Regions from separate parts of the Mycobacterium sp. E2327 genome, predicted to be linked through region 3. Evidence: riboswitches for the same ligand, from Rfam matches in the RefSeq annotation. Region 3 holds a riboswitch; each other region holds the start of a gene.

Region 1 (10,791 bases), on a different contig from region 3:
GTGGTGCTCGGTATCGCCGGGCCCGGCAACGCCGACTGGCTACGCGCCCACGGCGTCACCCCGGTCGAGTACGGCGACGGCCTGGCCGACCGGCTGCGAGAGGCGGCGCCCGGCGGGATCGACGCGCTCATCGATCTGTTCGGCCCCGACTACGTCCAGCTCGCCGTGGATCTCGGCGTCGCGCCCGATCGGATCGAGACCATCATCTCGTTCCAGAAGGCCGGCGAGGTCGGCGCCAAGACCGAGGGCAGTGTGGACGCGTCGACGCCGGAAGTGCTCGCCGAGATGGCCGACCTGATCGCCACCGGCACCATCGATTTCGAGGTCGCCGGCAGCTACCCGCTGGATCACGTCGCCAACGCCTTCGAGGAACTCGAAAAGCGGCACACCCGTGGCAAAATCGTGCTGCTGCCGAACGGTTGACTCACAGCGACGTGGCCGGCTCGATGATGCCGGCCTGCACGATCTTGATGATCACGAACACGACGGCCACGACCAGATAGCCCCGCAGGGTCAACAGCCCGGCCCGCCGGATCGGCGACATCACCGGCCTGTCCAGCATGGCGAGGTTGGGGGTCTGCCAGTGCGCCCGGTCCTGCCGGCGCACCGCCCGCCGCTCGGCGCGCGTGAGGAGCGGCGCGTCGTCGAGTTCGTCAACCTCCTCGGGATCCAGGCCACCGCCGAGCGTCCCCGCAACGGCTTCCGCGTCGCGCCGGTCCCGGTGCCACCGGCCAGCGACGATCGCGACGGCCCCGCCCACGATCCCGATCGCGGCACCGACCGCGAGACCGGCCTCGATGGTGCCCGTGGACAGGCCCGGGAAGAAGGTCGTCGCGGTCAGCGCAAGCGACAAGACCACCAGACACCACACGACGGCCCACGCGATGATGTTCTGCCGCACCGTGTTTACCCACGGCCCGAGCACCGCCCGGTCGTTGCAGAGCAGGACCAGGAACACCGTCGCCGAGGGCAGCAGGACGCCCGCGAGGGCCTGCACGCCCTGGGTCACCAGGCCCAGGACATGGTCCGGGCTGAACGCGACGGCGGCGGACACCGCCAGCAACACGGCGTACCCGCCGTAGAACAGCGGAGCCTCGCTGACCTTCCAATGCAGCGAGTGCCGCTTGCCCAACGCGTCACCGACGGCATACGTGGTGGCCAGCCCGATCGCGTTGGCGCCGATCAAGGACGCGTCCAGCAGGATGATCGCGAACAGCGCGCCCACCGTCCCGCCGAGATGCCGGGCCAGGCCCGCGGCCACCGCACCCGCGTCGGTGAAGCCGCCGACGTCGCCGGTGCCGGCCAACCCGAACGCGGTCACCGCCATCAGGGCCGTCGCGCCGACCATGACGACGACGATCCCGATGATCAGATCGGCTCGGGCATAAGCGATCCAGCGGGTAGTGATGCGCTTGTCCACCACATTGGACTGCTGAAAGAACAGCTGCCACGGCGCGACCGTGGTGCCCACTATCGCGACGACGAGCAACAGCACGGTGGAGTTGAGCCCGCCCGGGAACTGCGGCACCAGCCCGCCCGCCGTTCCTTTCAGCGTGGGGTGCGCCATCAACACCATCGGAATGATGAGCACGTTCACCGCGATCAGCAGGAACATCAGGCCCTCCCAGCGGCGGAACGAGCCCCCGGCCACCACGGCGAACAGCAATACCGCGGCGGCCGGGATCGCGATCGCCTTGGGGCAGCCCAAGAACCCGAGTGCCAGTGCTACTCCGATGAATTCGGTGACGATCGTCAGCGCGTTGAGGATCAGCAGATCACCGACGCTGAAGGCGCCCCAGAACTTGCCGAACCGCTCGAAGATCAGCCGCGCGTGGCCGACCCGGGTGACCGCGCCCAGCCGCAGCACCATCTCCTGGTTCACGTACAGCACGGGGATCAGCATTGCCAGCGTCCACAGCAGCCCCATCCCGTAGTTCTGCCCCGCCTGCGCGTACGTCGCGACGCCGCCGGCATCGTTGTCCCCGACCATCACGATCAGCCCGGGGCCGGTGATGACCATCAGCGTCCGCAGCCGCCGCCAGCGGCCACCGCTACCCGGGTGTGCGGCGTCCCGGTGGATGCGGCCGAAGGCGCCGACGATGTCGCCGGCGTGCGCCGAATCCAGCACGGCTTGGCTTGGCGCCTCGGACGTACCCAGGTCGCCGCGGGGCTCGGTCGAGATCGACGTCATCGAATCCTCGCTATCTCCGAACAGGTTCGGGCTCGGGCTAGCGAATCACCGCCGGTTGCCGTCCGGCGGATGGCCGCCCAGCGAGGCCGAGATGACCGCGATCGGCGTCCGCGAGACATAGAGGTTGGCCCGCTCCTGCGGAGTCAGCGTGCTGCGCGCGTGCAGCTTGCCGACCAAGAGTCGGCCGATTCGTAGCATCGACCGGCCGCGTCCCCGCTGCGGACCGGTAAGGCGTTGTGCAACAACAAAAGCCATGATCGTCTCCTGTCGGGAGGTCCGATCGGCTCCTGGCATGACCCTAGGCGCCCGCAATGCGCTTGCTGCGCAGCGGTATTGGTCGCCCGAGGAAATCAGGCGGCGAAGAGAATGCCGGAACCGGATCGGGACAAGACGGAATTGGGATACGGACTGTCGCCGGGACTCATCTCGCCCTCACCTCCTCACGGCCGGGACACACGCGGGTGTCGTCACATTCACCTGAACGGAAGAGGCGAAATGACCGGCGGAGCACCACCGGTCGCACCCCTCTCGTCGGAGCTTCGGCACTGCACGGCGTATCCGAAAGTTCCGGAAGCCACTTGGGCTCAACCCTTGGGTCCGGGAAGAGCTGTCCTGACCCGGGGCGTCTCTCGACGTTCGGGGTCAGTGGCCTGTATCCGTGCAGACGCCTCACCTACCGAGGTGCTTGCCCGTCCATCTTGCACCGCGACCCAATGGGCGTCAAATTACTTTACGCAACCATTACGTTGGTTTCTGTTAACCCACGGGCCCATCGACCGTCGCGACTACGCTCGAAACCATGGCTAATACTTTGCAGGCGCCCAAGGTCGCGACGGTGCTCGACCGGATGTACACCGAAACGAAAAATCAAATGTCGCGGTTGCGGGAAAGGATCGGCGATTTCGACCGGCCGATGAGCGCGCAGGAGCGCGCCGACGCGATGAGCGAGTTTTACATTCCGGTGACACCGGAATCCGGCCGCCTGCTCTACGCGCTGGTGCGGGCGACCCGGCCGGCCACGATCGTCGAGTTCGGCATGTCCTTCGGAATCTCCGCGGTTCACCTGGCCGCGGCGGTACGCGACAACGGCACCGGCCGGGTGGTGACCACCGAGCTCAGCGCCAGCAAGATCGCCGCGGCCAAACAGACGTTCGCCGAGACCGGCCTGGACGACGTGATCACCATTCTGGAAGGAGACGCCCTGACCACGCTGGACAAGCTCGACGGTTCGGTCGATTTCGTCCTGCTCGACGGGTGGAAGGACCTCTACCTTCCGGTGATCGAGCTACTCGAACCGCGCCTGTCGACCGGCGCGCTGATCGTCGCCGACAACGCCAGCGCCGCGGACACCCAGCCCTACCTCGACCGGGTGCGCGACCCGGACAACGGCTACGTCAGCTTCAACTTCCTCGTCCGGGAAAGCGACAGCATGGAAATCAGCTGCCGCACCGGCGATTAGGCGCCTAGCGCAGGGATTCCTCGAGCCAGGGCGTCAGCCATTTCACCCCTTCGGGGGTGAGGTGGACGCCGTCGCTGCGCACCTTGATGCCGTCGACCTTGGTCGTGTAAACGCCGTCCGGGCACAGCTTCTTGTTGAGGTCGAGGATTTGGACGCCGGTGTGCTGGGCGATCGTCTTGCGCAGCATGGCATTCCAGAGGTTGACCCGGTCGGGCTGGTCCTCCGGATACAGCCGGCCGTCCGGCTTCTCACCGCCCCGGCTGTACGGCACCGTCGCCACCACCACACGAACACCGTTGGCGCTCAGGATGTTCAGCGCTCGCTGCAACTCGCCGTTGAGGTAAGCGTCGAAGGTCGGATCGCCGATATGTGTCCATTGCCCCTCGTTGACCCGATCGACCGTCTCCCAGCGGCCGATGATCAACAGCGCGACGTCTGGCTGGTCCTGGCCGAGCTGCGCCGACCACCTGATGGGCCAGCCGTCGCATTCGGGCCGCTGCTCAAGGGTTTGGCCGATGTACCGATAGGGCGTGCCGCGCACCAGGCTGCAGCCGATGACGGTGTGGTCGAGGAACGCGAAGCCGGGCGTCGGCGGCAGGTAGTGCATCCAGGTCCACCCGATCGAGTCGCCGAACACCGAAACGGTGAAGGGCCGGTGGGGATCGCGGGGCGCGGGGCGGCCACCGCCCGGCGGGGAAGGCGAGACCGCGGCCACCGCCGAGACCCCCGGGGGCAGGCCCTCGCGCAGGCCGGGCCCGGTGCCCACCGGGACCACCAACAGCGTCACCGCGGCGGCGCTGGCCACGGTCGCCGCCGCGAGCGGCAACAGCGGCACCCGCGCCGGCCGCCACCGGCGGATCGGTTGTTCGATCAGCCACCAGGACGCGGCGGCGACCACCACCGTGGCGGCGCACCGCGCGCCGAACAGCGGCAGGCCGGACCATCCGGTGCGTTCACCGCTGAGGGCCAAAAAGATCGGCCAGTGCCACAGGTACACGCCGTAGGAGATGGTGCCCAGCCACACCAGCGGACGCAGGGCCAGGATGCGGGCGATGGCGCCGCGCTGTTCCATCGCCACCGGGGCGACCACGAGGACGGACGCGACCGCGACCCCGATCAGCAGGCCGTGGCGAAACTCACCGGCGCGGCCCGACGCGAAGTGGGTCGCCGCCGCCAACCCGGCCACGCCGAGCAGCGGCAGGAAGCGGGCGACCCGCCGTCCCCACCGGCTGCGGATCAGGCACCAGCCGCGGTTCATCGACGGCCAATCCCGCACCAGCAGTGCCGCCGCGGCGGCGCCGGTGAGCAACGCCTCCGCACGGGTGTCGGTGCCGAAATAGATTCGGTCCCTCGTCGAGTCGGAGGCCAGGACGATGGCGAGGGCCGCGGAAGCGAGCGCGCCGGTGCTGGCGATCAGGAAGGTGGCGAACCGCACCCCGCCGACGGTGGCCCGCCGAAAGTACCGGCGGGCCCGCGCGGCCAACAGCAGGGTCACCGCGATGAGCAGGACCGGCCAGATGAAGTAGTACTGCTCCTCCACCCCAAGCGACCAGGTGTGCTGCAGCGGCGACGGCGGGGCGCCCTGGGTGAAGTAGTCGGTGTTTTGGGCGACGAACCGCCAATTCGCCACCCACAGGAACGCGGCGATCGCGTCGGCGCGTAATCCGGTGAGCGACTGGCTCGGCAGGAGCTCGCGGGCCGCGCCCACGGTGAGCACCATCAGCACCAGGGCAGGCAGCAGCCGTCGTGCCCGCCGAATCCAGAAGCCGGTCAGCTCAATTCGGCCGGTGCGCTGGAGCTCGTCGAGCAGCAGCGAGGTGATCAGGAATCCGCTGAGGACGAAGAAGATGTCGACGCCGATGAACCCGCCCGCGACACCGGGGATGCCGCCGTGCCCGACGAGCACCAGCGTGACCGCGATCGCGCGAAGCCCGTCCAGCGCCGGAATGCCGCTGCGCCGTTCGGGTTGATCCCAGATCGCGATCCGGCCGGCGCGGCGCACCGGGGCGACCCATCGCGGCCGACGAGCAGAACGCGCCGGTGCGGGGTTCCTCCCGCCCGGTTCAGTGTCCGCCGTTAACGCGCCCTGGCCCATGCCGATGCGTCGCTGCCCCTCCTCGTGATCGCAGCCAGCCTAGTTGCGCGGGAGCCCGGATAGCCGGAAAGACACGCGCGTCCGGGGCCGCATCAGAGGGGAAATCGGTTACGTATCCCGTTGAAGCGCTCCCACATCAGCGCGGTGCGTTCGGCGCTGGTGACACGCGCGGTTTCCGGCGGTAACGCGCGCGCGAGGTCGGCGTGTTTGACGAGCCGGGTCGTCAGCGTCGCGGGCTGACCCGCGAGCATGTGCCGGTAGGTGAGGTTCCCGCGCTCGAATCCCTGGGTGTCGATCCAGTTGTGCAGGCCCGGGTCCCGGTGCGCCAGAATCAGTCTGACTTTGCCGTCGTGGTCGACCGATGCGCGGCTCGGGGTGTAGCTGACCGGTCGGTAGAGGAAGTCCATGCTGGTGAAGTAGGCCCCCATGTTCGTGATCATCCACAATCCCTCGTGGGCGTCGAACTCGACGATGAGGGCGTCGTCGGGGCCCAGTTCCCAGTACATGTTGGCGGCGGCCCGGCCGCGCTTGGCGTCCGCGTCGGACGCGTCCGGGCGAGGGAACCGGTTCGGATGTTCACCGTCGACGCCGCCGTGGGTGAACGGGAACTCGGGCCAGTCGCTCATCAGCCCGGTGACGAAATCACCCGCCCAACGCATGGCCGCGACCATGGTGTCGGGGGTGGGCAGCGGCTTCGGCGAGGTCATGTCGACGCGCTCGATCCGCATCCGGGCGGGACGCTCGTCCCAGCGGTCGAAGCCCTGGCGGATGAACAGCTTGCGCGACTGCGCGGTGGTCGGCAGCCAATTCGGGCCGCGCTCGGGGCCGCCGATATACAGCTCGAAGGTGCCGTCCGCCTCGACTCGGAGCTGGTGGCCGAGCAGGTTGACCTCCGGCACGTCGCCGAACGGCTCGTGCAAGACGTGCGGGCCGTCCGGGCGGGCCCCCTGCACGGTGATGTTGAAAAAGGGCGCGGTGCCGCGGGTTCCGGTGATCCGGTAGGTCGAATCGCCGTCGATCCAGGCCTGCTGGTAGGTGAAATCGGCGCAGTCCCCGCCCAGTTTCCTGGTCGGGTTGCAGAAGGCGTGCAGCACCGGATAGCGCGTGTCGCGGGTTTCCAGGGCCAGATCGAACGCCTGCCCCAGGTTCTGGGTGAGGAAGCGGAACGCGTCGGCGCGCTGCACGCCGGAGGGCGCGTTGAAGTCTTTGAACGCCTGCTTGCCGGCGGCCTTCAATCGCTCGCAGAATTCGTCCCACGCGCGGTCGAGCGCCGCGTCGTCCGCCCCGTCACCGAAAGCCACCGCACCCCTTCCTTTCTCGGCTGCTCAGCCGTCGAGCCCGTCGAGCATCGCGCGCACCGTTGCGCACGCCCGCCCGGCCGCCGCCAACCTGCCCTCCGCGTCGATGCGGGGGCCGAGCAACTCCAGGTCGAAACCGAACCGGTAGCCCCCGGCCAACGCCTGGGCCACGAACGATTCGACCGGAATCACGCCGTCGCCGGGTACCGCGCGGGCGGGTAGGGCCCGGTCGCCCAGCACGTAATCGCTCAGCTGGATCAGTTGCGTGCGGGGCAGCGCCTGCCGCAGCAGGCCCGCGAGATCGGCTTCAGCCCAGCAGTGAAACAGGTCGATGCAGATGCCGAGCCCCGCCAGCTCGGCGAGGGTGATCGTGTCACGCAGGCTGTGCGCGAAATGGATGTCGGCGTAGAGGCTCGACGCGTTTTCGATGGCCAGGCCGACGCCGGCCTGCCCGGCCTGTTGCACGCACGGCTCGATCGCGCCGCAGAACCGCTCGGCCGCCTGCTCCCAGGTGAGCCCGTCTCGGCCGCCGGTGAGCAGGTAGATGCACCGCGCACCCGTCGTGGCGGCGGCATCGATCAGCCGGGACAGGTCCGCCCCGGCGCGGAACAGGTGGTAGACCGCCTCGACCGCGTACCCTTCGGCGCGGATCAGGCGCCCCAAGCCGGGGTCGAGGAGTTGGGTGTCGAGGATGCTGAGGTGTCGCAGGCCAAGGGCCGTCCAATTCTGGTGCAGCTCATCGGTATCCGCCCCGAGGAACGTCACGTTGTGGACCGATAGCGCGCGCACGGGAGTCTCAATCCCGCTTTTCGATGCTGACCCCGAACCGCTCCCGGAAGGGCGCGAACTCGGCATGCAGGTCGTCGAGGTTCTCGCCGATGTCGGTCAGCAGCCGGGTGGAGTAGCGGAACTTCCCGTAGCGATCACCGCGGTTGTACGCCAGGTAGTCGCGCATCGACGCCTCGGCCTCGCCGGTGAGGGCCCGCCCGCAAAAGGCGTAGTAGCGCCCGACGGTGGCGACCGGGTCGGCGATGAAGTCGGCGTAGGGGATGTGCAGGATCCGCGGGTCGTCGACCAGCGGGTTGGTCATGGTGTTGGCGATGCTGGCCCGGGTCATCTCGAGGTGCTTCTTCGCCTCGACCGCGAGATCGATGGGGCCGACGATGCCGTCGAGGATGTCGGCCATCATCATGGTGCGTGACGCCGCCACCTGGACGGGGTCGCGATGCAGCCACAGCAGGTTCGCGTCGGGATAGGTATCGAAGAGCTCCTTGAGCCGAAAGCCGTGAAACCCCTTCAGCACCCAGTACTTCCGGGGCCGGTTGTATTGAAACTGCTGCAGCATCGCCTTGTGCAGGCGGTACTGCGCGGCCGGGTCCGTCGGCAGACCACCGACGAGGGTCTGCATCGGCACCCGCCACCACGCCGTCGGGGTCATCACCCGGAAGTCGAAGGCCCAGGTGCGCTCGTCTTCGGGCAGACCGTCGCCGAGCATGTCGTTGTACGGGTGGCTGAGCAGCCACTTGGGCATCTTCGCGTTGATCTCGCGCCAGTCGGCGTCGGCCCGGGCGCGGCGGGGGTCGTCGGGGCGGGTGGTGCCGGGCGGCGGCGACGGGTACATCACCTCCCAGAACCGCAGCGCGCGTGCGTGCGGGTCCACCGCCATCAGGGCGTGCACGAGCGTGGTTCCCGAGCGCGGCTCCCCCGTGACGAACATCGGGCGATCGATCACCTCGGCACCGATCGGATAGCGGTTGCGGTCCTCGATGAATTCCAGGCGCGACGTCAGCAGCCAATGGCACACCCCTTCGGCCTGTTCAATGCCGTTGGCGTCCATGCCGATACCGTTCAAGTGGTCGACGGCCAGGCGGAACCGCTGCGGCAGTGTCGGATCGCCATAGTCGTCCCGGCCCGCCTCGGCCTGCGCGCGGGCAAGCATCGCGTCCGCGTCGAGTCCCGCCGTCACGGTTGCCCGCCACACAGAGTCAACAATTCGTCCTCCGTCTTGCGCACGTTGGCCGCCGACGCGGCGCTGAACTCCAGTCCGGCCATCGCGCCGTAATCCAGGATCTTGGGAACCCGAAGCCCGGCATCCACATACGACTTGATGATTCGGGCGACCTGCCGCGGTGTGCCGTGCGGCACGACCGCCCGGATCGCCTCCGGCTTGACGCGGCCGAGGAAGTCGAGGATCCGTTCCCGCGTCAGCGTCGTCGGGTCGATGTCATGAAAGCCGCCCCAGTCGTCGCCCATCGGATGGTCAAAGCCGAAGCGGCGCAGCACTTCCGCGGACACCTGCAACAGGAACGCGGCCACCAGCGGAGCGCGCAGGATCCTTTCGATCGCGTCGTCGTCCTCGCCGATCAGGCACACCTGCACGTAGCACGGCGTGATCGCCATCGGGTCGCGGCCGGCCCGTTCCGCCGATTGCCTTACCGCGCCGAGCATTTCGGCGTAGTGCTCGGGGGTCCACGCCCCGGCCGGCCACCAGCCGTCGGCGTAGCGCCCGACGATGTCGAGCATTCGTGGCCCGCTGGCGCCGATCCAGATCGGCGGGAAGCGCCCATCGTAAGGCTCGGTGTCCAGGCGGGCGCGATGCAGCCGGTAGAACCTCCCCTCGAAGTCCACCGGACCGTCGCTGTCCCACAGCAACCGGATGACCCGCAGCGCCTCCTCGAAGCGGCCGACGGGCCGGGCGAAGTCGAACCCGTAGGGCACGATGTTTTCGCTCTCGCCGCTGCCCAGGCCCAGGATGAATCGCCCCCGGGACAGATGGTCGATGGTCAGCGCGCTTTGGGCCAGCATCGCGGGGTGGCGGCGCACCGTGTCCACCACGCTGGTGGCCAGCGGCACCCGTTCGGTCAGCACGGCCGCCGCCGCGGCGACCGCCATGCCGTCGAGGTGGCGATGCGGCGACGGCGACGACGTTGCGAGGTCGGTGAACTCGGGCGTCCACAGCGCGTCGGGCCAAAAGCTCACCATGTGATCCGGCAGCCAGATCGAGTGGTACCGACCGGTATCCAGCTCCGCCAGGCCCGACAAGTTCAGCGGGAGGGTGGTGCGCACGAACGCGGCGGGCGAAACCCTCACCTCGCTACCCACTCCGAGTTCAGGGCGAACTCCGACAGGTACCTGGTCGAGCTCCAGCCGCCGTCGACGACGATCGTCTGCCCGTTGATGAAACTGCCACCGGGCGAGCACAGGAACGCGACGGTGCTGGCGATGTCGTCGACGGTGCCCAGCCGCTGATGCGGCGTCAGCTCGGTGTTGATCTTGCGAAATCGCTCGTCCTGCAAGCGCTTCTCGACCATGGGTGTCACCGTGACGCCGGGCGCGACGGCATTGCAGCGGATGCCGGCGGGGCCGTACTGGCAGGCGATGTGGGTGGTCAGGGCGGTCAGGCCGCCCTTGGCGGCGGAGTAGGCGCCGCCGCGCAGCCCGCCGACGACCGCGAAGGTCGACGTGATGTTGATGATGGCCGACTCGGGCGCCATGTGCGGCAGCACCTCGCGCGCGAGCCGAAACGGCGCCCGCAGCATCAAACCCAGGAAGTAGTCCAGTGTTTCGTCGTCGGTTTCGTGTACCGGTTTGGGGTTGCCGACTCCGGCGTTGTTGATCAGGAAGTCGACGTGGCCCCAACGGTCGACGGCGGCCTCGACGATGCGCCGCGGCGCGTCGTCCTGGGTCAGGTCGACGGCCAGGGTCGCGACCCGAGCCGGATCGGCGATGGAGGCCTGCAGCTCGGCCA
Region 2 (8,635 bases), on a different contig from region 3:
CATCAGTGCCCCAACGCTTTCACTGGGTTCGGCCTGCAGCAGGGTAATCACCGAAACCACACCGGCCAACCGCTCGCCGTCGTCGAGAACATGGACCTTGACGAGCGCCTCCGGTTGCATGGTGCGGGCAGCGGCGATTAGCGCCAGCGCCGTGCCCGCGGTCGCGGTGGCCGCGCAAGAGACGAAGTCGACGTTCATCAACCCACCGGCGCTTTCGGGGTTGAACCCCATCAGTGTGATCACCTTGGTGCGCTGCGGGCCGGGCATCAGCTCCAGCACGCGCCGACGCCTCTTTTGGCGCAGGTCCGCGATCGCGTCGGCGGCATCATCGGCGCGCATCCGGCCCAACAGCGCTGCGACCTCCTCGTCGGGCATGTCGTCGAGCAGCCGGCTGGCCTTATCGGGATCCAACTCCTCGAACACATCAGCTTCCAACTCCGGATCACTGCGCACCCGATCGAGGATCTCGCCACCCTCTGCCTTATTCGCTTCCTCGAGCAGGTCCGCGATCTCGGCGGCCTTGAACCCGCCGACGCGGCCCCAATGCCGGCGTACCACATCGGAGCGGACGTGACCGATCAGCGGTTCGAACGCCTTCCAATCCCGCGGCGCCTGCCCGCCCGATCCCTTGATCAGCCCGAAAAGCCTTGGCGGGCGTCGCGTGTCCAATCGCGTGAGTACCCATCCGGTGCCGGTGTCCTCGAGCCTGACGTCGTATGCGCGCACCAATTCCACGGCGGCCACATCGATCAGCCGGTGCCCCAGCACGTCGGCGCGCAACAGCACCTCACCGTCGCGTCGCTCGAACCCGCGGAGGTCAACCTTGTTCTTGGCCAACACAACTTGCTCTGCCGTGAATTCGTGTATGGCCTGGCTGCCGATGAACACCGACCGCCCACCGACCTCCGCCACGATCCCGGTCACCAACGGATACTGGTGGGCGCCCCGCAGCCGCACGATCACGTCCTCGACGCGGCCGACTACCTCACCGGAGCGGGCGCGCACCGGTCCGCGCAGCAACTGAGAGAGGTGGATCACCGGTAGCCCGTCGCGGGGCTTCGCCGTCTCTGATGTGCTCACTTGGCCCTCCTCGATCACTTTCTTTGATGTCCTGCGGTTCTCGGCGGCTAACCCGCCGCTGGCGGCCGCCCCAGGATGCGGGGGCGGAACCCGTATACGGGAGAACCGAATTCGTCGTCGGCCGCGTCCACGGCCCCGCCCAGCGGCATGCCGGGCACGCCCATCGGCCCCACGTCCTCCATCACCATCGGGGTGGCGCCCAGGCTCTGATACGCGCCCGCCCCCATCTGGGTCGTTGTCAGTGCGGTCGGGTTGATCGTCGCCCCGCTCGCGGCCCAGGCGGGTGGTACGGACAGGGACCCAACCAGGTTCGCCTCTCCCATCCCGGCCGCGGCCGCGCTGTGCACGCCGGCCGTCTCAGCCGCGGCTGCGCCGCCAGCCGCGTCCGCCGCACCGGTCGCCGCGTTGTCACCGCCGGTGTTCATGAAGGCGTACGCCGATGCGTTGTCGACGAATGTCGTGGGGTTGAGAATCCCATTGGTGGTGAATGCGTTGCTGATGCCCGAGGTCGAGGCGTCGGACAGGAAGCTGCCCAGCAGCGCATTGTTGGACCCGTCCAGGTCGTTCAGGAGCCCGGCAAGCCCTGTGGTGGCTTGATTAGAGCCGGGCGCGGTGATCCCGCCGAGCACCGGTATGTTCGCCAGCGCCGCCGCCACATCGGGGGTGGTCGACGCGTTGGCGGCTTGGCCAACCGCGTTAGCTTGGGAGGCCACTCCGCCGGCGTTGGTGGTGGATTGCGGTGAGCTGAACGAAGTCAATTGCGTCGCCGCGGTAGAGGCGGTGGCATAGCCGTTCATCGCGGCGGCATCTTGAGCCCACATTTCCGCGTATTGGACCTCCGTGGCCGCGATCGCCGCGGTGTTTTGACCGAAGAGGTTGGTGGCCACCAGATTCGACAGGTGCGCGCGGTTCGCCGTGATGACCGTGGGCGGCACGGTCATGGCGAACGCGGACTCGTAGGCGGCTGCGGCCGCGTTGGCTTGGATGCCTGCCTGCTCGGCCTGGGTAGCGGTGGCGCTCAGCCAGTCGAGGTACGGTCCGATCGCGGCCGTCATCAGCGTGGACGACGGGCCAAACCAACTCTCGCCGGTCAACCTCGAAACAACCGAGCCGTAATTAACAGCTGCAGAACGCATTTCAGCGGCCACCGTGTGCCAGGCCGAGGCAGCGGCCAGCATGGACGCTGATCCGGGACCCGAATACATTCTGGCCGAGTTGATCTCCGGCGGTAATGACGCGAAATCGATCATGACGCTCTCCTTCGAAATCCTGTTATCCCGCGGCAGGCGGACGTGGCATCACAACGGGCTTGAACCCGTACTTGGGAATCGCTCTGCGTAGCCGCCTGGCCGCGCCCGCCATCGGCGCCGCATACGCTCCGGGCCCACCCGCGCCGCCCGAACCGATATCGCTGAGTCCGGTGGCAGGCAACGCGGCTTCGGCAGGGGTGATCGTGGCTGCACCGGTCCAGCTGGGCGGCACGGAGACCGCGCCGACCAAATGCGCCTGGCCCATGGCGCCCGAGCCGGCGGCGCTGATGCCGGTCAGTCCCGCAGAGTCCGCCGCACTCGCGGCCGAAGCCGCGCCCGCGCCGATGTCCGCCGGCGCCGCGGTCGCCTTAGGGAATACGGAGCTGAAGCCGGCAATGTTGGTCAGGATGCTCTGTGGATTGAACGGGCCCCCGGCCATCGCTCCGTTCAGCACCGAAGTGCTCAGGAAATTGGAATTCAAGAAGGACCCGAGGGCCGAGCCGTTGCTGCCGTTCAGGACAGTGGCCAGTCCGTGGAACGGCGACGACGCATCGGAACCGGTAGCCAGCACGCCTTCCAATGCCCCCAATATCCCGCCGGGGTTGCTGGAGGCTGCCGAGGACACTATCGACTGCGCATTGCCGGCCGGTGTTTCGGCGGCTTGGGCAACGGCGTTGGCCTGGTTGGCAATTCCGTCGGAGTGAGTGGGGGACTGCGGCGCGGTAAATGGCGTCAGTTGGGCTGCGACGCCCGCTGCGCCGGCGTAACCGTTCATCGCGGCGGCATCCTGCGCCCACATTTCCGCGTACTGGGCCTCAGTGGCCGCAATCGCCGGCGTGTTTTGGCCGAAAACATTCGTCGCCACGAGTGCGGCGAGCTGGGCGCGGTTGGCCGCGACGACCGCCGGGGGAACCGTCATGGCGAATGCTGACTCGTAGGCGGTGACGGCGGCTTGGGCTTGGCTGCCCGCTTGCTCGGCCTGGGTGGCGGTGGTGCTGAGCCACTCCAGGTACGGTACGGCCGATGCAAACATCGACATCGATGACGGGCCGAACCAATCCGAGCAGGTGAGCTCCGACATCACGGAGTCGTAAGATGACGCAGCGGAACGCATTTCAGCGGCCATCGAGTTCCAGGCCGAGGCCGCGGCCAGCATGGGCCCTGACCCAGGGCCCGAATACATTCTGGCCGAATTGATTTCGGGCGGCAATGCGGCGAAGTCGATCACGATCCCCCCTAGGTATTCAACGTGCGGCGGCCGCGTTGGCCGCCTCGGTTGCGGCGTACGAGTCGGCGCTGGTCTGCATGGTGGCGACGAACATCTGGTGCATCACGGCGGCCTGGGCGCTCAGGGTTTGAAACGCCTGCGCGTGCGTGGCGAACTTTGCCGCCGTAATAACCGACACCTCGTCGGCAGCCGAGGGCACGACCCCGGTCATCGGCGCTGCTGTTGCAGCATTTTGAGCTTCCAGCGTCGAGCCGATCTGTTGCAAGCGAGTGGCGGCGGCGGCCAGCGATTCCGGCCGAGCAGTGACAAAAGCCATCGGAGTTCTCCTAGCGAATAGTCGGTAAGGCGCTGACGCGGTTCAAAGGACCCCTCGCGGATCCAAGTCGGCCCAGGTGGCGGGACGTGGTAGCTCGTTGCTTATGGGCGTGGAACTGCAAGCGGCATAGGGCATCTCCTCACGCCAAAGGCCAGGCACTGGCCAGTTGGCAACCCCGGAGGATTGATTTCCGCGCACGCCGAAGACAAACCCGCCGAGCGGTGACGCGCGGACAAAACTTGTGGGATCAGCCGATTACAGCTGCGAAAACGAGCCGGGACCGGATCGCAACGAAATGGTCGTCGACCTCGGATAAGGACTATCGTCGGGACTCATTCCGCTCTCACCTCCTCGCGGCCAGGGCATACGGGGATGCCAAACCTTGCACAGCGGGGAGAAATGCCCAGGCCAGAACACCTGAGCACGGCACCCCTCTCGTCAGAGCTTCGGCACCACACGGCGTATCCGGCCCGATAGGAGCCGGAAGCCACTTGGGCTCAACCCTTAATCCGGGAGGAGCTGTCCTGACCCTGGGCGTCTTTCGACGTTCGAGGTCAGTGGCCTGTATCCGTGCAGACGCCTCACCTAGCGAGGTGCTTGCATTGGCCATGGTGGCACTCGCGAACCGGCGAGTCAACTTTTCAGGACCACGCGTTCTAAACAGTTCACGTGCTGGACACATACGCACCGGCGCATCCGTGGGCTCCTGCGACCACCCAGTCGCATCGGCAACCCTTGGGCGATTTGCCATTCCGGCGGCGCCAAAAGCCTGCCCGATTCGTTTGCTAATCGATATCCAGCGCCGGATTTTCGATCATCGGCAGCCGCACCCGGAAAACCGTTCGGCCATTGGCGGATTCGGCGGTCACCGAGCCGTGGTGGGCCTTGACGATCGAGCTCACGATGGCCAGGCCCAGCCCGATGCCCGAGCCGTTGGACCGCGCCGCGTCGGCGCGCGCGAACCGCTCGAACAACCGGGGCAGGAGATCCGCGTCGATGCCCGGGCCGTCGTCGGCGACGGTCAGTTCGACGTAGGGCGGTTCCGTGCCGCGGCGCCGGCAGGTGATCCCGGTCGTCACCGTGACGCCCGGCGGCGTGTGCACCCGGGCGTTGCTGAGCAGGTTGCTGACCAATTGGTGGAGCCGGGCGTGGTCGCCGCGAACCCAAACCGGCTCGTCGGGAAGGTCTTTGACCCAGAAGTGGGTCGGCGCCGCGACCGCCGCGTCGTTCACGGCGTTGACCACGAGGTCCGCGAGGTCGACGTCCTGGGTCTGCAGGTCCTGGCCCTCGCCCAGGCGCGAGAGCAGCAGCATCTCGTCGACGAGCACCGCCATGCGCCGCGCCTCCGACTCGATGCGGGCCAGCGCGTATTCGGTGGTCGCCGGCAGCGCCGAGCTGTCTTGGCGGGTCAGCTCGGCATACCCCTGAATCGCCGCCAGCGGGGTGCGCAACTCGTGGCTGGCGTCGGTGATGAATTGGCGCATCCGCAAGTCGGAGTCGGCGCGATGCGCCAACGCGCTGTCCACGTTGTCCAGCAACCGGTTCAGCGTGTGCCCGACGACGCCGACCTCGTTGTCGGGGTCGGTGTCATTGGGCTGCACCCGGACGCTGATTCGGTGGTCGTCGGTCAGCGGCATGGCGGCGACTTCGGCGGCGGTGGCGGCGAGCCGGCGCAGCGGGCGAAGGGTGATCCCGACCACCCAGATGGTCAGCCCCGCCGTGATCGCAAGGGCGGCCGCGATAAGTGCCGTGGTGGTGATGTTCTTGCGGGCGATGATCTGGTTGGCCCGCGCTTGCGATACGCCGACGACCAACAGGTCGGATCCGTAGGCCCGGCTGTCGACGCGATAAGAGCCGAGGCTGCCCAGCTTCTCGGTCCGCGGCGGGGCGTCTTCGGGCCAGGGCTGGGACTCGATGGCGTGCACCGCGTCGGCCGGTGCGGGTCGCGCCTCGGCTTCGGAAAAGACCGCCGAGCCGATCACGACGCCGTCGTGCAGCACGGCTATGACGTTGCCTGGCGTTTGATCGGTGAACTCCAGCATCGCCTGCCCGATGGATTCGGTGCCCCCGCGCGTCGGACCGTGGTCGCCGTTTCGGTATCTCGTGTACGAATTGCTCAGCGCGTCAAGGGATTGGGCAACGTCGGCATCGCTCATCGCCGTCACATAGCCGCGCAGGCTCAGCACCGAGACGATGCCGACCGTTACGAGCACCACGCTGACCACGGCCAGCACGCCCAATAGCAACTGGCGGCGCAGCGAATGGGGCAGCCACCGCGAAAGGTCCCTGGATCTGGTATTCGGCTCGCCGGTCATTCGGGCGGTCGCAGCATGTACCCAACGCCGCGGACGGTATGGATCATGGGCTCCCGGCCGGAGTCGATCTTCTTCCTGAGGTACGAGATGTACAGATCCACGATGCTGGTTCGGCCGGCGAAGTCGTAATTCCAGACGCGGTCGAGGATTTCGGTGCGGCTCAGCGCGCGCCGGGGATTGCGCATGAGGAACCGCAGCAATTCGAACTCGGTTGACGAGAGCGATATCGGGGTGCCGCCGCGGGTGACCTCCCGGCTGGCGGTGTCGACATGTAGGTCGCCGATTTTCAGGGTCTCGGCCGCCGGCGGGGTCTGCTGGGTAGAGCGGCGCAGCAGGCCGCGCAGTCGCGCGACAAGCTCCTCGAGGCTGAACGGCTTGGTCATGTAGTCGTCCGCGCCCGCGGTCAGGCCGGTGACGCGGTCCATGACCGAATCGCGGGCGGTGAGGAACAGCGTGGGGGTGTAGGCGTCGGATTCGCGGATCCGCTGCAGAATCCGCAGGCCGTCCACGTCGGGAAGCATGATGTCGAGCACCAGCACGTCGGGAATGACGTTTTCGAACTTCGCGATGGCCTCGCGGCCGTTGTGGGCGATGTCGACCACCCAGCCCTCGTAATGCAGCGCCATCTTCACCAAGTTGGTCAGCGCGGGCTCGTCGTCAACCAGCAAGACACGGATCGGTGAGCCATCGGCACGGTAAATCCTGGGCAGCTGACCAAGGATGGCTTGGCGTGGGCGCTCGCTGCGTGCGTATCCCGACGTTGCGGTCATATGCTCACATCCTCCCAACTACACACCGGATTGTCACGGAATTCATAGAGTTCTCAAATAATTCGGGCCTCGCTGACTCACATTTGAGTGGACATATATGTGTTTCATATGTGTTGAATCGCCCGACTTGAGAGGAGCCGACTTCCCAAAAACACTGGAATTCGTGGCCATTGATTCACTCGGGCAGCGCATCGCACGGTCAGACTCTTCAAACCGTCGGCTCAATAAGGGCTTTCGCCCCTGGAGGTCCTCGAATTCGTTAACAAAATATTACGCAATGTTACGAATTCCCGGGGCGTGCAACCTCTTTGGTAACAAAGGGTCGGAACGGGCTGGCGCGGACCCTGCGGGGGTCAGTGGCCGGTCGTCAGCACGCCAATTCGGCGGCCACTGTGGTGATGATCAATGTCATTAAAGCCAGCGAACAACGCCGCTGTGGTGCGTTCCAATATTCGTGGGCACGGCATTTCGGTGATCACGGCATTTGTGTTGGCGGCCGCAGTCGGGCTGTTGCCAGCGGCGAATCATCAAGCGCGAGCAATTCACGAGTGTATTTGGCATGCCCGTGTTTTCGTGTGCCGCTGGCGCACCGTGGACACACCACCGGATCCCAAGCCGATTACGCCGAGAACGACGGACTCCCTTTCCGTCCACAGGGCGGCGCAACCGGCGCTTTATCAGATTTCGGTGACAGCTGTGGGGGCCGTCCGCGCGGCCGCGATGTGACCGGCTCCGCTGAAACAACCAACAGATAGGACAGACGATGGACTTTGGCGCGTTGCCGCCGGAAATCAACTCCGGCCGGATGTATCTGGGGCCGGGGCCCGGAACCCTGTTGACCGCCTCGGCGGGCTGGGAATCGCTGGCCGCCGAGCTGACCGACGCCGCCAGCGGGTATCAGTCGGTGATCGCCAGCCTCACCGACGAGTCCTGGCTGGGACCGACGTCGCTGTCGATGGCCGCCGCGGTGACGCCCTACATATCGTGGATGACGGCCACCGCCGCGCAGTGCGAGCAGTCGGCCACCCAGGCCACGGCCGCGGCGGCGGCCTTCGAGACCGCATACGCCATGACGGTGCCGCCACCGCTGATCGCGGCCAACCGCGCCGAACTGATGGCGTTGATCGCGACCAACATTTTCGGGCAGAACACGCCGGCGATCATGGCCACGGAAGCCGAGTACAGCGAGATGTGGGCGCAGGACGCCACCGCGATGTACGGCTACGCCGCCAATTCGTCTGCGGCGTCGGCATTTTCGACGTTCACCTCGCCGCCCCAGACGACCAACCCGGGCGGCGTCGCCGCGCAGGCGGGTGCCCAGGTCGGCAGTAACGCCCAGACGAGTACGGCGCAGTTGATGTCCTCGGTGCCCCAGACGCTGCAGACGCTGGCGACCCCGGGTGCGGCGTCGGGTACCGCTTTGTCGCCGGCGGCGGGCACCGCGGCGTCGCTGGGATCCACGGCGGCCACCTCCCCGCTCAGCGCGCTGTCGAGTCTGACGGGAGCGACCGGCAAAACCGCCACCAAGGGCGCCAGCACCGGCGCGAGTGCCTTGTCCGGATTGACCTCGAGCCTCACGTCGGCGTTGGGCGGGAACGGACCCGCCCTGCTCGATGTGGTCGGCCTCGGTTCCGACCTGGCCGGCCTGGGCGGCGACGGTGCCGGTTTGGGCACCG
Region 3 (10,791 bases):
CGGGCAGGCGGACGTGCTGTCCCATCAGCGGGTGCACCGCGACGCTGGAGGCCAGCGCGCGCGAGCTGTGGCCCTCGCGGCTCAACAGCAGCGACCGGTGCGTCCACGCGGGCAGCGGCGCGTCCACCAGGTGGCCGCCCGGGTACAGCACGGAGAAGTCGACCGTGGCGCCGGTGGCGTACAGGTCACCCAGCAAGCCGCGCAGGCCGTGGGGCAGCGGCTGCTCGCGCCGCATCGCGGCGAGCGCGGCCACCGTCATGTCGAGGCTGCGGGCGGTCTGGTCGACCGCGTGGGTCAGCAGCGGGTGGGGCGACAGCTCGCCGAAGACGCGGTAGCCGTCTTCCAGCGCCGCCTGCACCGCGGCCGAGAAACGGACCGTGTGACGCAGGTTGTCGACCCAGTAGTTGGCGTCGCAGTAGGGCTCCTCGCGCGGGTCGAACGAGGTGGCCGAGTAGTAGGGGACCTCCGGGGTCAACGGTTCGATCTCGGCCAGCACGTCGTAGAGCTCGTCGAGGATGGGGTCGACCTGCGGCGAGTGCGACGCCACGTCGACGGCCACCTCGCGGGCCATCACCTCACGCTGCTCCCACACCGCCACCAGTTCGCGGACCGTCTCGGTCGCGCCGCCGATGACGGTGGACTGCGGGGAGGCCACCACCGCCACCACGGCGTCGTTGACGCCGCGCGCCATCAGCTCCGAAAGCACTTGCTGGGCAGGCAGTTCCACGGACGCCATGGCGCCCGAGCCGGCGATCTTGGTCATCAGTCGCGAGCGGCGGCAGATGACCCGCACCCCGTCCTCGAGCGACAGCGCCCCGGCGACGACGGCCGCCGCGGACTCGCCCATCGAGTGGCCGATCACCGCGCCGGGCCGGACCCCGTAGGACTTCATCGTGGCCGCCAGCGCGACCTGCATGGCGAAGATCGTCGGCTGCACCCGGTCGATGCCCGTGACCTTCTCGGGCGCGGTCAGCGCTTCGGTCACGGAGAACCCGGACTCGTGGGCGATCAGCGGCTCGATCTCGGCGATGGCCGCCGCGAAGGCGGGCTCGTTCGCGAGCAGGTCGGTGCCCATGGTGGCCCACTGCGACCCCTGCCCGGAGAACACCCAGACCGGGCCGCGTTCCTCCTGGCCGACGACTTCCTGGAACAGGGCGTCACCGTTGGCGACGTCCCGCAGGGCCGTCAGCAGCTCCGCGGTGTCGCTGGCCAGCACGGTGGTGCGCACGGAGCGGTGCCCCCGCTTGCGGGCCAGCGTGTAGGCCAGGTCCGGCGCCGCCAGCTCGGTGGCGTGGGCCTCGACCCAGTCCGCGAGCCGTGCCGCGGTTTCGCGCAGGCTGTCGTCCGAGGTGGCCGACAGCGGGAACAGCAGCGTGCCGTCGCGGCCGGCCCGGGTCGCGGCGCCGTTGCGCGACAACGGTTCTGGGGCTTCCTCGACGATGGCGTGCACGTTGGTGCCGGAGATCCCGTACGCCGAAACCGCCGCGCGCCGCGGTTGATCGCCATTCAGCGGCCACGGCGTATTCTCTTGCGGCACAAACAATCCGGTGTCGATCCGGGCCATTTCGTCGGGCAGGCTTTCGAAGTGCAGGTTCTTGGGAACCACGCCGTGCTGGACGGAGAGAACCGCCTTCATCATCCCCAGCGCGCCCGCGGCCGCCTGGGTGTGCCCGAAGTTCGTCTTCGAGGCGCCGAGCACGCAGGGGTTGCCGATGCCGTATACCTCGGCCAGGCTGCCGTATTCGATCGGGTCGCCGACCGGGGTGCCCGTGCCGTGCGCCTCGACCATGCCGACGGTGCTGGCGTCGACGCCGGCCGCCGCGAGCGCGGTGCGGTAGACCGCCGCCTGCGCCTCGCCGGACGGCATCGCGATGTTCATGGTGTGGCCGTCCTGGTTGGCGGCCGTGGCACGGATCACACCGAGGATCCGGTCGCCGTCGCGCTGCGCGTCGGTCAGGCGCTTGAGCAGCAGCACCACGCAGCCCTCGCCGGAGACGAAGCCGTCGGCCTTGACGTCGAACGCGAAGCAGTGCCCGGTGCCCGACAGCATGCCCCCCGCCGAAGCGGAAGCGGACCTGCGCGGCTCCATCATCACGTTCACGCCACCGGCGAACGCGAGGTTGCTCTCTCCGTCGTTGAGGCTGCGGCAGGCCTGGTGGATGGCGAACAGGCCGGAAGAGCACGCGGTGTCGATGGTGACGGCGGGACCGTGCAGGCCGAGCGCGTAGGCGATGCGCCCGGAGGCCATGCAGGAGATGGTGCCCGGGTTTCCGTAGGGACCGTCAAAGGCGTCGGTGGCGGCGTGGACGAATTGGTAGTCGCCGTAGTTCAATCCGACGAAAACGCCCGTTTCCTCGGCCATGGTGTCCTTGGTGAGGCCGGCATGTTCCATGGCCTCCCACGCGGTTTCCATGAGCAACCGGTGCTGGGGGTCCATCGCGGTGGCTTCTTTTTCGGTGATGCCGAAGAACTCGGGGTCGAAGTCACCGACGTTGTCCAGGAACGAGCCCCACTTGCAGACCGACCGGCCCGGGACGCCCGGCTCGGGGTCGTAGTAGTAGTCGACGTCCCAGCGTTCGGCGGGAATTTCCTTGACAAGGTCGTCGCCACGGAGCAACGCTTCCCAAAAGAGGTCAGGTGAGTTGATACCCCCTGGCAGCCGGCATGCCATCCCGATGACGGCAACCGGAGTCACGCCTGCCTTATCCACTGTCCTTCACCTCTCCTTGCCTATCCACAAGTTCCTATCACTGCTGCTCGCTCTTATCTGGGCTTCGAGAAATCTCGTCGAATTTTTTTGTGCGAGCTGGCAACTCCGCCGCAACGCGCAAAAAACCCACCGACCCCCGGATCGAAGCCCACCCGTAAGAACATGGCGCGATCAGCAGCGTAGCGGCTTCGCTTCTCACGCGTGGAAAAATCGTGCGAACGTACAAAAATTTAACAATGCCCTGGCCAGGGCCGGTCTACGTCGGGCTTGGTCGAAGGCCCAGACGCATACTTTTGGGACGGTATTTGGCCATAACGGCGTACCGCCGTCGCCCCCAGAGGCGCTGTCCGCCAAGGTGTCCGGCGTTTACCAGCCCGAACGGGCATGACCAGGGGCGTTGTCAGCGCGAGGCGCCGAGGGCGGGCTGAGGCAGCCCGACCCGCGTGGGTCGAGACGGAGACCAAATTGGGCGCACCGATGACCTGCATCGAGGATGCGTAATCACGCCATGCTAGGGGCTATTGCGAAACTCCGCAGGGAAATCGCTGAAATCTTTAAGATTGCAAGTTAAGTCCCAACTGAATTGTGGCGAGATTCATACTTTGTCGTGATTGGCGTGTCCGGTTCGGGACCGAACCGTGGCGGCTGGAGGAGGGCGTGGGCGCCGTCCAGGGGGACCGATCACGGTCCGATCACGGCAGCCCGCGGCTTTGAATTCATTCGCTGGCGAGGGACGGGCCGGGCCCGCGCGGCGAGCCGGCCCGAAGCCGTCGGCGTCGGGGTATCCACGTGGGCGTCAACGGCATTCGCGCGCGCGGCCCCGGCGCAGCTCGCGCCGGAACCGCGGTTTTCACCGCCCGGTTCCGCGTTGCGGCGTTGGGGCTCCGGGCTTTTCGTTCATGATTGTTCGCCTCCGACGGCTGCTGCCGCTGGCTACCATTGCCGGTGAACGCGAGGTGTCCACCAGTGGACGGAGTGCTCACACCATGACCCCACCTATTGGGCAAGCTCGGGTCCCCCGACTGCCGCTTGACGTGGCCAAAGCCGCCGCCGACGAGGCCGCGGTACCCGACTACATGGCGGAGCTCAGCATCTTCCAGGTTCTGCTCAACCATCCGCCGCTGGCGCGCGGCATCAACGACTTGCTGGCCACAATGCTCTGGCACGGCGCCCTGGACCCGCGGCTGCGCGAGCTGGTCATCATGCGGATCGGCTGGCTCACCGCGTGCGATTACGAGTGGACGCAGCACTGGCGGGTCGCGTCGGGGTTGGGCGTGAGCGCCGACGACCTCGTCGGCGTGCGCGATTGGCGCGGGTATGAGGGCTTCGGGCCGGCCGAGCGCGCGGTGCTGGCGGCCACCGACGACGTGGTGCGCGACGGCGCGGTGAGCGCCGAGAGCTGGGCCGCCTGCGAGCGCGAATTGCACGGCGATACAACGGTTCTCATCGAGCTGACCACCGCCATCGGGGCGTGGCGAATGGTTTCGTCGATCCTGCGCAGCCTCCAGGTCCCCTTGGAAGAGGGCGTGGCCAGCTGGCCGCCGGACGGCCGGTCGCCCTAACCGATTGACTTATCAGTCAGTAACTCTTAGCGTCGGGCGATGCGAACCAGGGTCGCCGAGATGCTCGGCGTTGAGTTTCCGATCTGCGCCTTCAGCCACTGTCGCGACGTGGTGGCCGCGGTAACCAACGCCGGCGGGTTCGGGATCCTCGGCGCCGTCGCGCACAGTCCGCAGCGCCTGCGCACCGAGCTCACCTGGATCGAGGAGCAGACGGGCGGCAAGCCCTACGGCGTCGACCTGCTGTTGCCGCCCAAGTACGTCGGTGCCGAGCAGGGCGGGATCGACGCCAAACAGGCGCGCGAGCTGCTGCCCGAGGAGCACCGCGCGTTCGTCGAGGACATCCTGTCCCGTTACGGCGTCGTGGTCCCCGCCGAGGAGCCGAGGGCGTCGGCCGGGGGCCTGAACATCTCGCCCAAGGGCTACGAGCCGCTGCTCGACGTGGCGTTCGAGCACGACATCCGCCTGATCGCCAGCGCGCTCGGGCCGCCGCCCGCCGACCTCGTCCAGCGTGCCCATGACCGGGGCGTCGTGGTGGCCGCGCTCGCGGGCACCACGCAACACGCGCGGCGGCACGCTGCCGCGGGCGTGGACCTGATCGTCGCGCAGGGCACCGAGGCGGGCGGCCACACCGGCGAGGTCGCGACCATGGTGCTGGTCCCCGAGGTGGTGGACGCCGTGTCGCCGGTCCCGGTTCTCGCGGCCGGCGGGATCGCGCGGGGCCGCCAGGTCGCCGCCGCCCTGGCGCTGGGGGCCGAAGGGGTGTGGTGCGGCTCGGTGTGGCTGACCACCGAAGAGGCCGAGACGGTCCCCGTGGTCACGGAGAAGTTCTTGGCGGCGAGCTCCTCGGACACGGTGCGCTCCCGGTCGATGACCGGGAAGCCGGCGCGGATGCTACGCACGGCCTGGACCGACGAGTGGGAGCGGCCCGACACCCCCGATCCGCTCGGCATGCCGCTGCAGACCGCGCTGGTCACCGGCTCTCAGGTGCGCATCAACCAGGCCGCGACCAATCCGGACTCCAAGGCGCGTGAGCTGGCGACGTACTTCGTCGGCCAGGTGGTCGGTTCGCTCGACCGGGTCCGCCCGGTCCGCTCGGTGGTGCTCGACATGGTGGAGGAGTTCATCGACACCATCGGCCGGCTCGATGGCCTGGTCGGTCCGTGACCAGCGCAACCCGCCGGCGCCGCGCGGTCAGCGACGAGGACAAGTCGCAGCGGCGCGAGCAGATCATGTCGGCCGCCAAAGAAGTGTTCGCGCGCAAGGGTTTTCATGCGACGACGATTGCCGACATCGCGAAGCGGGCCGGTCTGGCCTACGGCTCGGTCTATTGGTACTTCGACTCCAAGGACGAGCTCTTCCACGCGTTGATGGCGGCCGAGGAGGGCGCGCTGCGCGCCCATGTCGCTGCGGCGTTGGGGGCGCCGGGCGGGAACGCCGGGCAGGAGGAGTCGCTTCGGGTCGCGGTGCGGGCGACGCTGGAGTTCTTCGAGTCCGACAAGGCGACGGTCAAGCTGTTGTTGCGGGATCCTTGCGCGCTGGGCGAGCGCTTCGAAAAACATCTCGGCGGGATCTACGAGCGGTTCATCGACGACATCGAAAGCTTCATCGTCGCCGCCCAGGAGCGCGGCGAGGTGGTCACCGCCCCGCCGCGCATGGTGGCGTACACCCTTGCCGCGCTGGTGGGCCAGCTGGCGCAACGGCGGCTGAGCACCGACGACGACGTCACCGCTGCTCAGGTGGCCGATTTTGTGGTGGCGCTGGTGCTCGACGGGCTACGCCCGCGCGGCGGTGCAGCTTGTTAAATCCTGTGTGCCCGCGTAATGACTGCATAAAGATTCGGGCACACGGACGAGATCACATTGACCGTGTCGTGGCGGTCATGCATGATCGGTCGCGTATGCACCTCGTTAGGTGAGGCGTCTACACGAATACAGGCCACTGACCCCGAACGTCGAAAGACGCCCCGGGTCAGGACAGCTCCTCCCGGCTTAAGGGTTGAGCCCAGGTGGCTTCCGAGGAATCGGACACGTCGTGTAGTGCCAAAGCTCTGACGAGAGGGGTGCGGTTCTCCGGCGGTTCGCCGGTTTCTGTACTCCTTTTGGTGCGCGTGGATCGCGCGGGCAACCGCACGCGTCGTGACGTCGAGGAGGTGAGGGACGTATGAGTTCCAGCGATAGTCCGGATCGAAGTCCGGGCTGTGTTCCGTCCCGATCCGACCTGAAGCGCGACGTTCTCGGTTGAGTCGCCAACGCTAATCGGCTTACCCGCCAAGCGTTCTCGGATCGGAACCACAACGGGATGGGACACGTCAGTCCAGTCAACGTTCGTTTGAGTTCCGTCAGGAGACGATCATGACCGCAGTTCTGCACGACGAAGTCGTAACCGTCGCGCCCGCCCGCAAGCTGACCGTGGTGCGCGACACGACCCCGGCCCCCGCGCCCAAGAAGGCCACGCGTCGTGAGGGCACGACCATCGTCATCAGCGACCCGCTGGTGGACGGCGCCGCCCACTTCTTGGCCATCGGCGTGCGTCACGTGTACGCCGCGCTGTGGCGCGTTGGCGTGCTCGATGTCCGGGCCTAAGTGGCGATCACAAGCGCGGCGGAGCCGGGCGCAGTGGGTCGCCACCATCGGCACAACGCCTCCAAGGGGCTACCCGGTCGCAGGTCTTCCCTGAGACCAGGTAACCCCTTGGAGTGCAGGGTTTGAGTAGAATCGAGACACTGGCATCGATCCGGCGATCACCGGGGAGCCTTCGGAAGAACGGCCGGCAGGCTCAGTAGAACCGAACGGGTAGGCCCGTCACAGCCCTCATCGAGCGGTCGCGTGAGAGCGCGGCAAGCGGGGTGGTACCGCGGCGCTCGCGCACCTTGCGCGTCGTCGTCCCCGGCCTGAGCATGATGGCCACAGGAGACGACACAGATCGTGACCGAGAACGCTGACGTCAAGGCGTACCCGAAGCTGGCCGGCGGTGCGCCCGATTTTCCGGCGCTCGAAGTCGAGGTTCTCGACTACTGGGCGCGCGACGACACCTTCCGCGCCAGCATCGCCCGCCGCGACGGCGCCCCGGAGTACGTGTTCTACGACGGGCCGCCGTTCGCCAACGGGCTGCCCCACTACGGTCACCTGCTCACCGGGTATGTCAAGGACATCGTGCCGCGGTATCGCACCATGCGCGGCTACAAAGTGGAGCGCCGGTTCGGCTGGGACACGCACGGGCTGCCCGCCGAACTGGAAGTCGAACGCCAGCTAGGCATCAACGACAAGTCCCAGATCGACGACATGGGAATCGCCGCGTTCAACGATGCCTGCCGCGAATCGGTGCTGCGCTACACCGACGAGTGGCAGGCCTACGTGACGCGCCAGGCCCGCTGGGTCGACTTCGACAACGACTACAAGACGCTGGATCCCAGCTACATGGAGTCGGTGATCTGGGCGTTCAAACAGCTGTGGGACAAGGGCCTGGCGTATGAGGGCTATCGGGTGCTGCCGTACTGCTGGCGCGACGAAACCCCGCTGTCCAACCACGAATTGCGGATGGACGACGACGTCTACCAGAGCCGCCAGGACCCGGCCCTGACCGTCGGTTTCAAGGTAACCGGGGGTGAGCTCGACGGTGCCTATCTGTTGGTGTGGACGACGACACCGTGGACGCTGCCGTCGAACCTCGCGGTGGCCGTGAACCCCGAGGTGACCTATGTGGCGGTCGAGGCGGACGGCCGCCGCTTCGTGCTGGCGGAGGCGCGGCTGGCCGCGTACGCGCGCGAGTTGGGTGAAGAGCCGGACGTGCTGGGTACCTATCGGGGCGCGGACCTGCTGGGTCTGCGCTACGTTCCGCCGTTCCCGTATTTCATGGACACCCCCCACGCATTCCGGGTGCTGCCCGGAGACTTCGTGACCACCGAGGACGGCACCGGCATCGTGCACATGGCGCCGGCCTACGGCGAGGACGACATGGCGACCTGTGATGCGGCCGGCATCGTGCCCGTCACCCCGGTCGATTCGAAGGGCCGGTTCGACGCAAGCGTCCCGGATTACCAGGGGCAGCGCGTTTTTGACGCGAATCCGCACATCATCCGCGACCTGAAGAACGGCAGCGGTCCGGCGGCGGCCAACGGCGCCGTGCTGGTCCGCCACGAGACCTACGAGCACCCCTACCCGCACTGCTGGCGGTGCCGCAATCCGCTGATCTACCGGGCGGTGTCGTCGTGGTTCGTCGCGGTCACCGAATTCCGCGACCGCATGGTCGAACTCAACCAGCAGATCACCTGGTACCCCGAACACGTCAAGGACGGGCAGTTCGGAAAGTGGCTGCAGGGCGCGCGGGACTGGTCGATCTCGCGAAACCGCTACTGGGGCACGCCGATTCCGGTGTGGAAGTCCGATGATCCGGCCTACCCGCGGGTCGACGTGTACGGCAGCCTCGACGAGCTGGAACGCGACTTCGGGGTGCGTCCCACCAACTTGCACCGGCCCTACATCGACGAGCTGACTCGGCCCAACCCCGACGATTCCACGGGGCGCAGCACGATGCGGCGCATCCCCGACGTGCTCGACGTGTGGTTCGATTCGGGCTCGATGCCGTATGCGCAGGTGCATTACCCGTTCGAAAACCGCGACTGGTTCGACGGGCACTACCCGGGCGACTTCATCGTCGAGTACATCGGCCAGACACGCGGCTGGTTCTACACCCTGCACGTCCTGGCCACCGCGCTGTTCGACCGTCCGGCGTTCAAAACATGTGTCGCGCACGGCATCGTGCTCGGCTCCGACGGCCAGAAGATGAGCAAGTCGCTGCGCAACTACCCCGACGTCTCGGAGGTGTTCGATCGCGACGGCTCCGACGCGATGCGGTGGTTCCTGATGGCCTCGCCGATCCTGCGCGGGGGCAACCTGATCGTCACCGAACAGGGCATCCGCGAAGGCGTCCGTCAGGTGCTGCTGCCGATGTGGAACGCCTACAGCTTCTTGGCCCTTTACGCGCCGAAAGTCGGCAACTGGCGCACGGATTCGGCCAACGTGCTGGATCGCTACATCCTGGCCAAGCTGGCGGAGCTGCGCGACGACCTCACCGAGTCGATGGATGTCTGCGACATCTCGGGGGCCTGCGAACAGCTGCGCCAGTTCACCGAGGCGCTGACGAATTGGTATGTGCGACGGTCGCGTTCGCGGTTCTGGGAGGAAGACGCCGACGCCATCGACACGTTGCACACCGTGCTGGAGGTGACCGCCCGCCTGGCCGCCCCGCTGTTGCCGTCGGTGACGGAGATCATCTGGCGCGGTCTGACGTTCGAGCGCTCGGTGCATTTGACCGATTGGCCGGACGCGGACGCGCTGCCCGCGGATGCCGGCCTGGTCGCCGCCATGGATCAGGTCCGGGAAGTCTGCTCAGCGGCGTCGTCGTTGCGCAAGGCGAAGAAGCTGCGGGTGCGTCTGCCGTTGCCGAAACTGACCGTGGCCGTTGAGAATCCGCAGCGGCTCGAGCCGTTCGTCGACCTGATCGCCGACGAGCTCAACGTCAAGCGGGTCGAACTGACCGACGCGATCGACACGTACGGCCGGTTCGAGCTCACCGTCAACGCGCGGGTGGCCGGGCCGCGGCTGGGCAAGGATGTGCAGGCGGCGATCAAGGCCGTCAAGGCCGGCGAGGGCGTCGTCAACCCCGACGGCACCCTGACGGCGGGTCCCGCGGTGCTGCAGCCCGACGAGTACAGCTCCCGACTGGTGGCCGCCGATCCCGATTACACCGCGGCGCTTCCCGACGGGTCCGGTCTGGTGGTTCTCGACGGCACGGTGACCCCGGAACTGGAGGCGGAGGGCTGGGCGAAGGACCGGATCCGGGAGCTGCAGGAACTGCGCAAGTCGACCGGGCTGGACGTGTCCGACCGCATCAGCGTGGTGATGTCGGTGCCCGGCGAGCGGGCCGACTGGGCGCAGACGCACCGCGACCTGATCGCGGGGGAGATCCTCGCCACCAGCTTCGAGTTCGGCGAGCCCGCCGATGGCTCGGAGATCGGCGACGGCGTGCGGGTGAGCATCACGAAAGCCTGAGCCGACGCGGGCGCAAAAAACTTCTGAAAAAAGTTCCGAAAAAACTGTCCGGTGTGGCGGGGCTAGCTGCTCCTACCTGTGACGGCGGCCCAACGGGGGCCGCAACCACAGTTAAGGAACGCACCATGAGCACCATCGAAGACTTCCAGTCCGCTACCTTCGCCGCCATCCCGCACGAGGACCTCACGGTCGCCGAGGCGTGGGCGTCGAGCCCGTTGGGTGACCCCTCGATCGAAGACGGATCCCTGTCGGAACCCGCAAACTTCGAGGACTTCCCGCCCACTACGGTGACCGAGCAGCCGCGCTCGCGGGCCACGACCGTCCTGATCGCCGCGGCCGTGATCGCCGGGCTCGGAGTGGTCGGCGGGCTGGGCATGATGCTCATCAACGGGACGGGCTCGAAGCAAGAGAAGCCGGCCGTCGTCGTGCCGAACTCAAATGTGAGTCCGATTTCGCCCCAGTCCGCCGC

What was found. Region 3 has a riboswitch for magnesium ahead of A5712_RS12515 (Rv1535 family protein). Riboswitches for the same ligand answer to the same signal wherever they lie in the genome.
Region 1: another riboswitch for magnesium. It lies ahead of A5712_RS31145 (hypothetical protein); the one in region 3 lies ahead of A5712_RS12515 (Rv1535 family protein).
Region 2: another riboswitch for magnesium. It lies ahead of A5712_RS08340 (PE family protein); the one in region 3 lies ahead of A5712_RS12515 (Rv1535 family protein).

What each region holds. Positions count from the first base shown of each region.
Region 1 covers NZ_LZKE01000242.1:45,444-56,234, reverse strand. The annotation lists gene A5712_RS27840 (NADP-dependent oxidoreductase) at 1-423, shown strand, start outside; gene A5712_RS27835 (NRAMP family divalent metal transporter) at 425-2,191, opposite strand; gene A5712_RS31145 (hypothetical protein) at 2,237-2,446, opposite strand; M-box (ykoK) riboswitch at 2,708-2,879, opposite strand; gene A5712_RS27830 (O-methyltransferase) at 2,991-3,650, shown strand; gene A5712_RS27825 (acyltransferase family protein) at 3,655-5,745, opposite strand; gene A5712_RS27820 (DUF1214 domain-containing protein) at 5,838-7,046, opposite strand; gene A5712_RS27815 (sugar phosphate isomerase/epimerase) at 7,071-7,832, opposite strand; gene A5712_RS27810 (sulfotransferase) at 7,840-9,009, opposite strand; gene A5712_RS27805 (LLM class flavin-dependent oxidoreductase) at 9,006-10,133, opposite strand; gene A5712_RS27800 (SDR family NAD(P)-dependent oxidoreductase) at 10,130-10,791, opposite strand, start outside.
Region 2 covers NZ_LZKE01000069.1:744-9,378, reverse strand. The annotation lists gene A5712_RS08355 (magnesium transporter MgtE N-terminal domain-containing protein) at 1-1,080, opposite strand, end outside; gene A5712_RS08350 (PPE family protein) at 1,128-2,330, opposite strand; gene A5712_RS08345 (PPE family protein) at 2,353-3,558, opposite strand; gene A5712_RS08340 (PE family protein) at 3,575-3,874, opposite strand; M-box (ykoK) riboswitch at 4,298-4,474, opposite strand; gene A5712_RS08335 (cell wall metabolism sensor histidine kinase WalK) at 4,660-6,189, opposite strand; gene A5712_RS08330 (response regulator transcription factor) at 6,186-6,959, opposite strand; gene A5712_RS08325 (PPE family protein) at 7,723-8,635, shown strand, end outside.
Region 3 covers NZ_LZKE01000107.1:38,556-49,346, reverse strand. The annotation lists gene pks2 (type I polyketide synthase) at 1-2,671, opposite strand, end outside; gene A5712_RS12530 (carboxymuconolactone decarboxylase family protein) at 3,709-4,272, shown strand; gene A5712_RS12525 (nitronate monooxygenase family protein) at 4,312-5,436, shown strand; gene A5712_RS12520 (TetR/AcrR family transcriptional regulator) at 5,433-6,074, shown strand; M-box (ykoK) riboswitch at 6,169-6,338, shown strand; gene A5712_RS12515 (Rv1535 family protein) at 6,624-6,854, shown strand; gene ileS (isoleucine--tRNA ligase) at 7,197-10,322, shown strand; gene A5712_RS12505 (hypothetical protein) at 10,448-10,791, shown strand, end outside.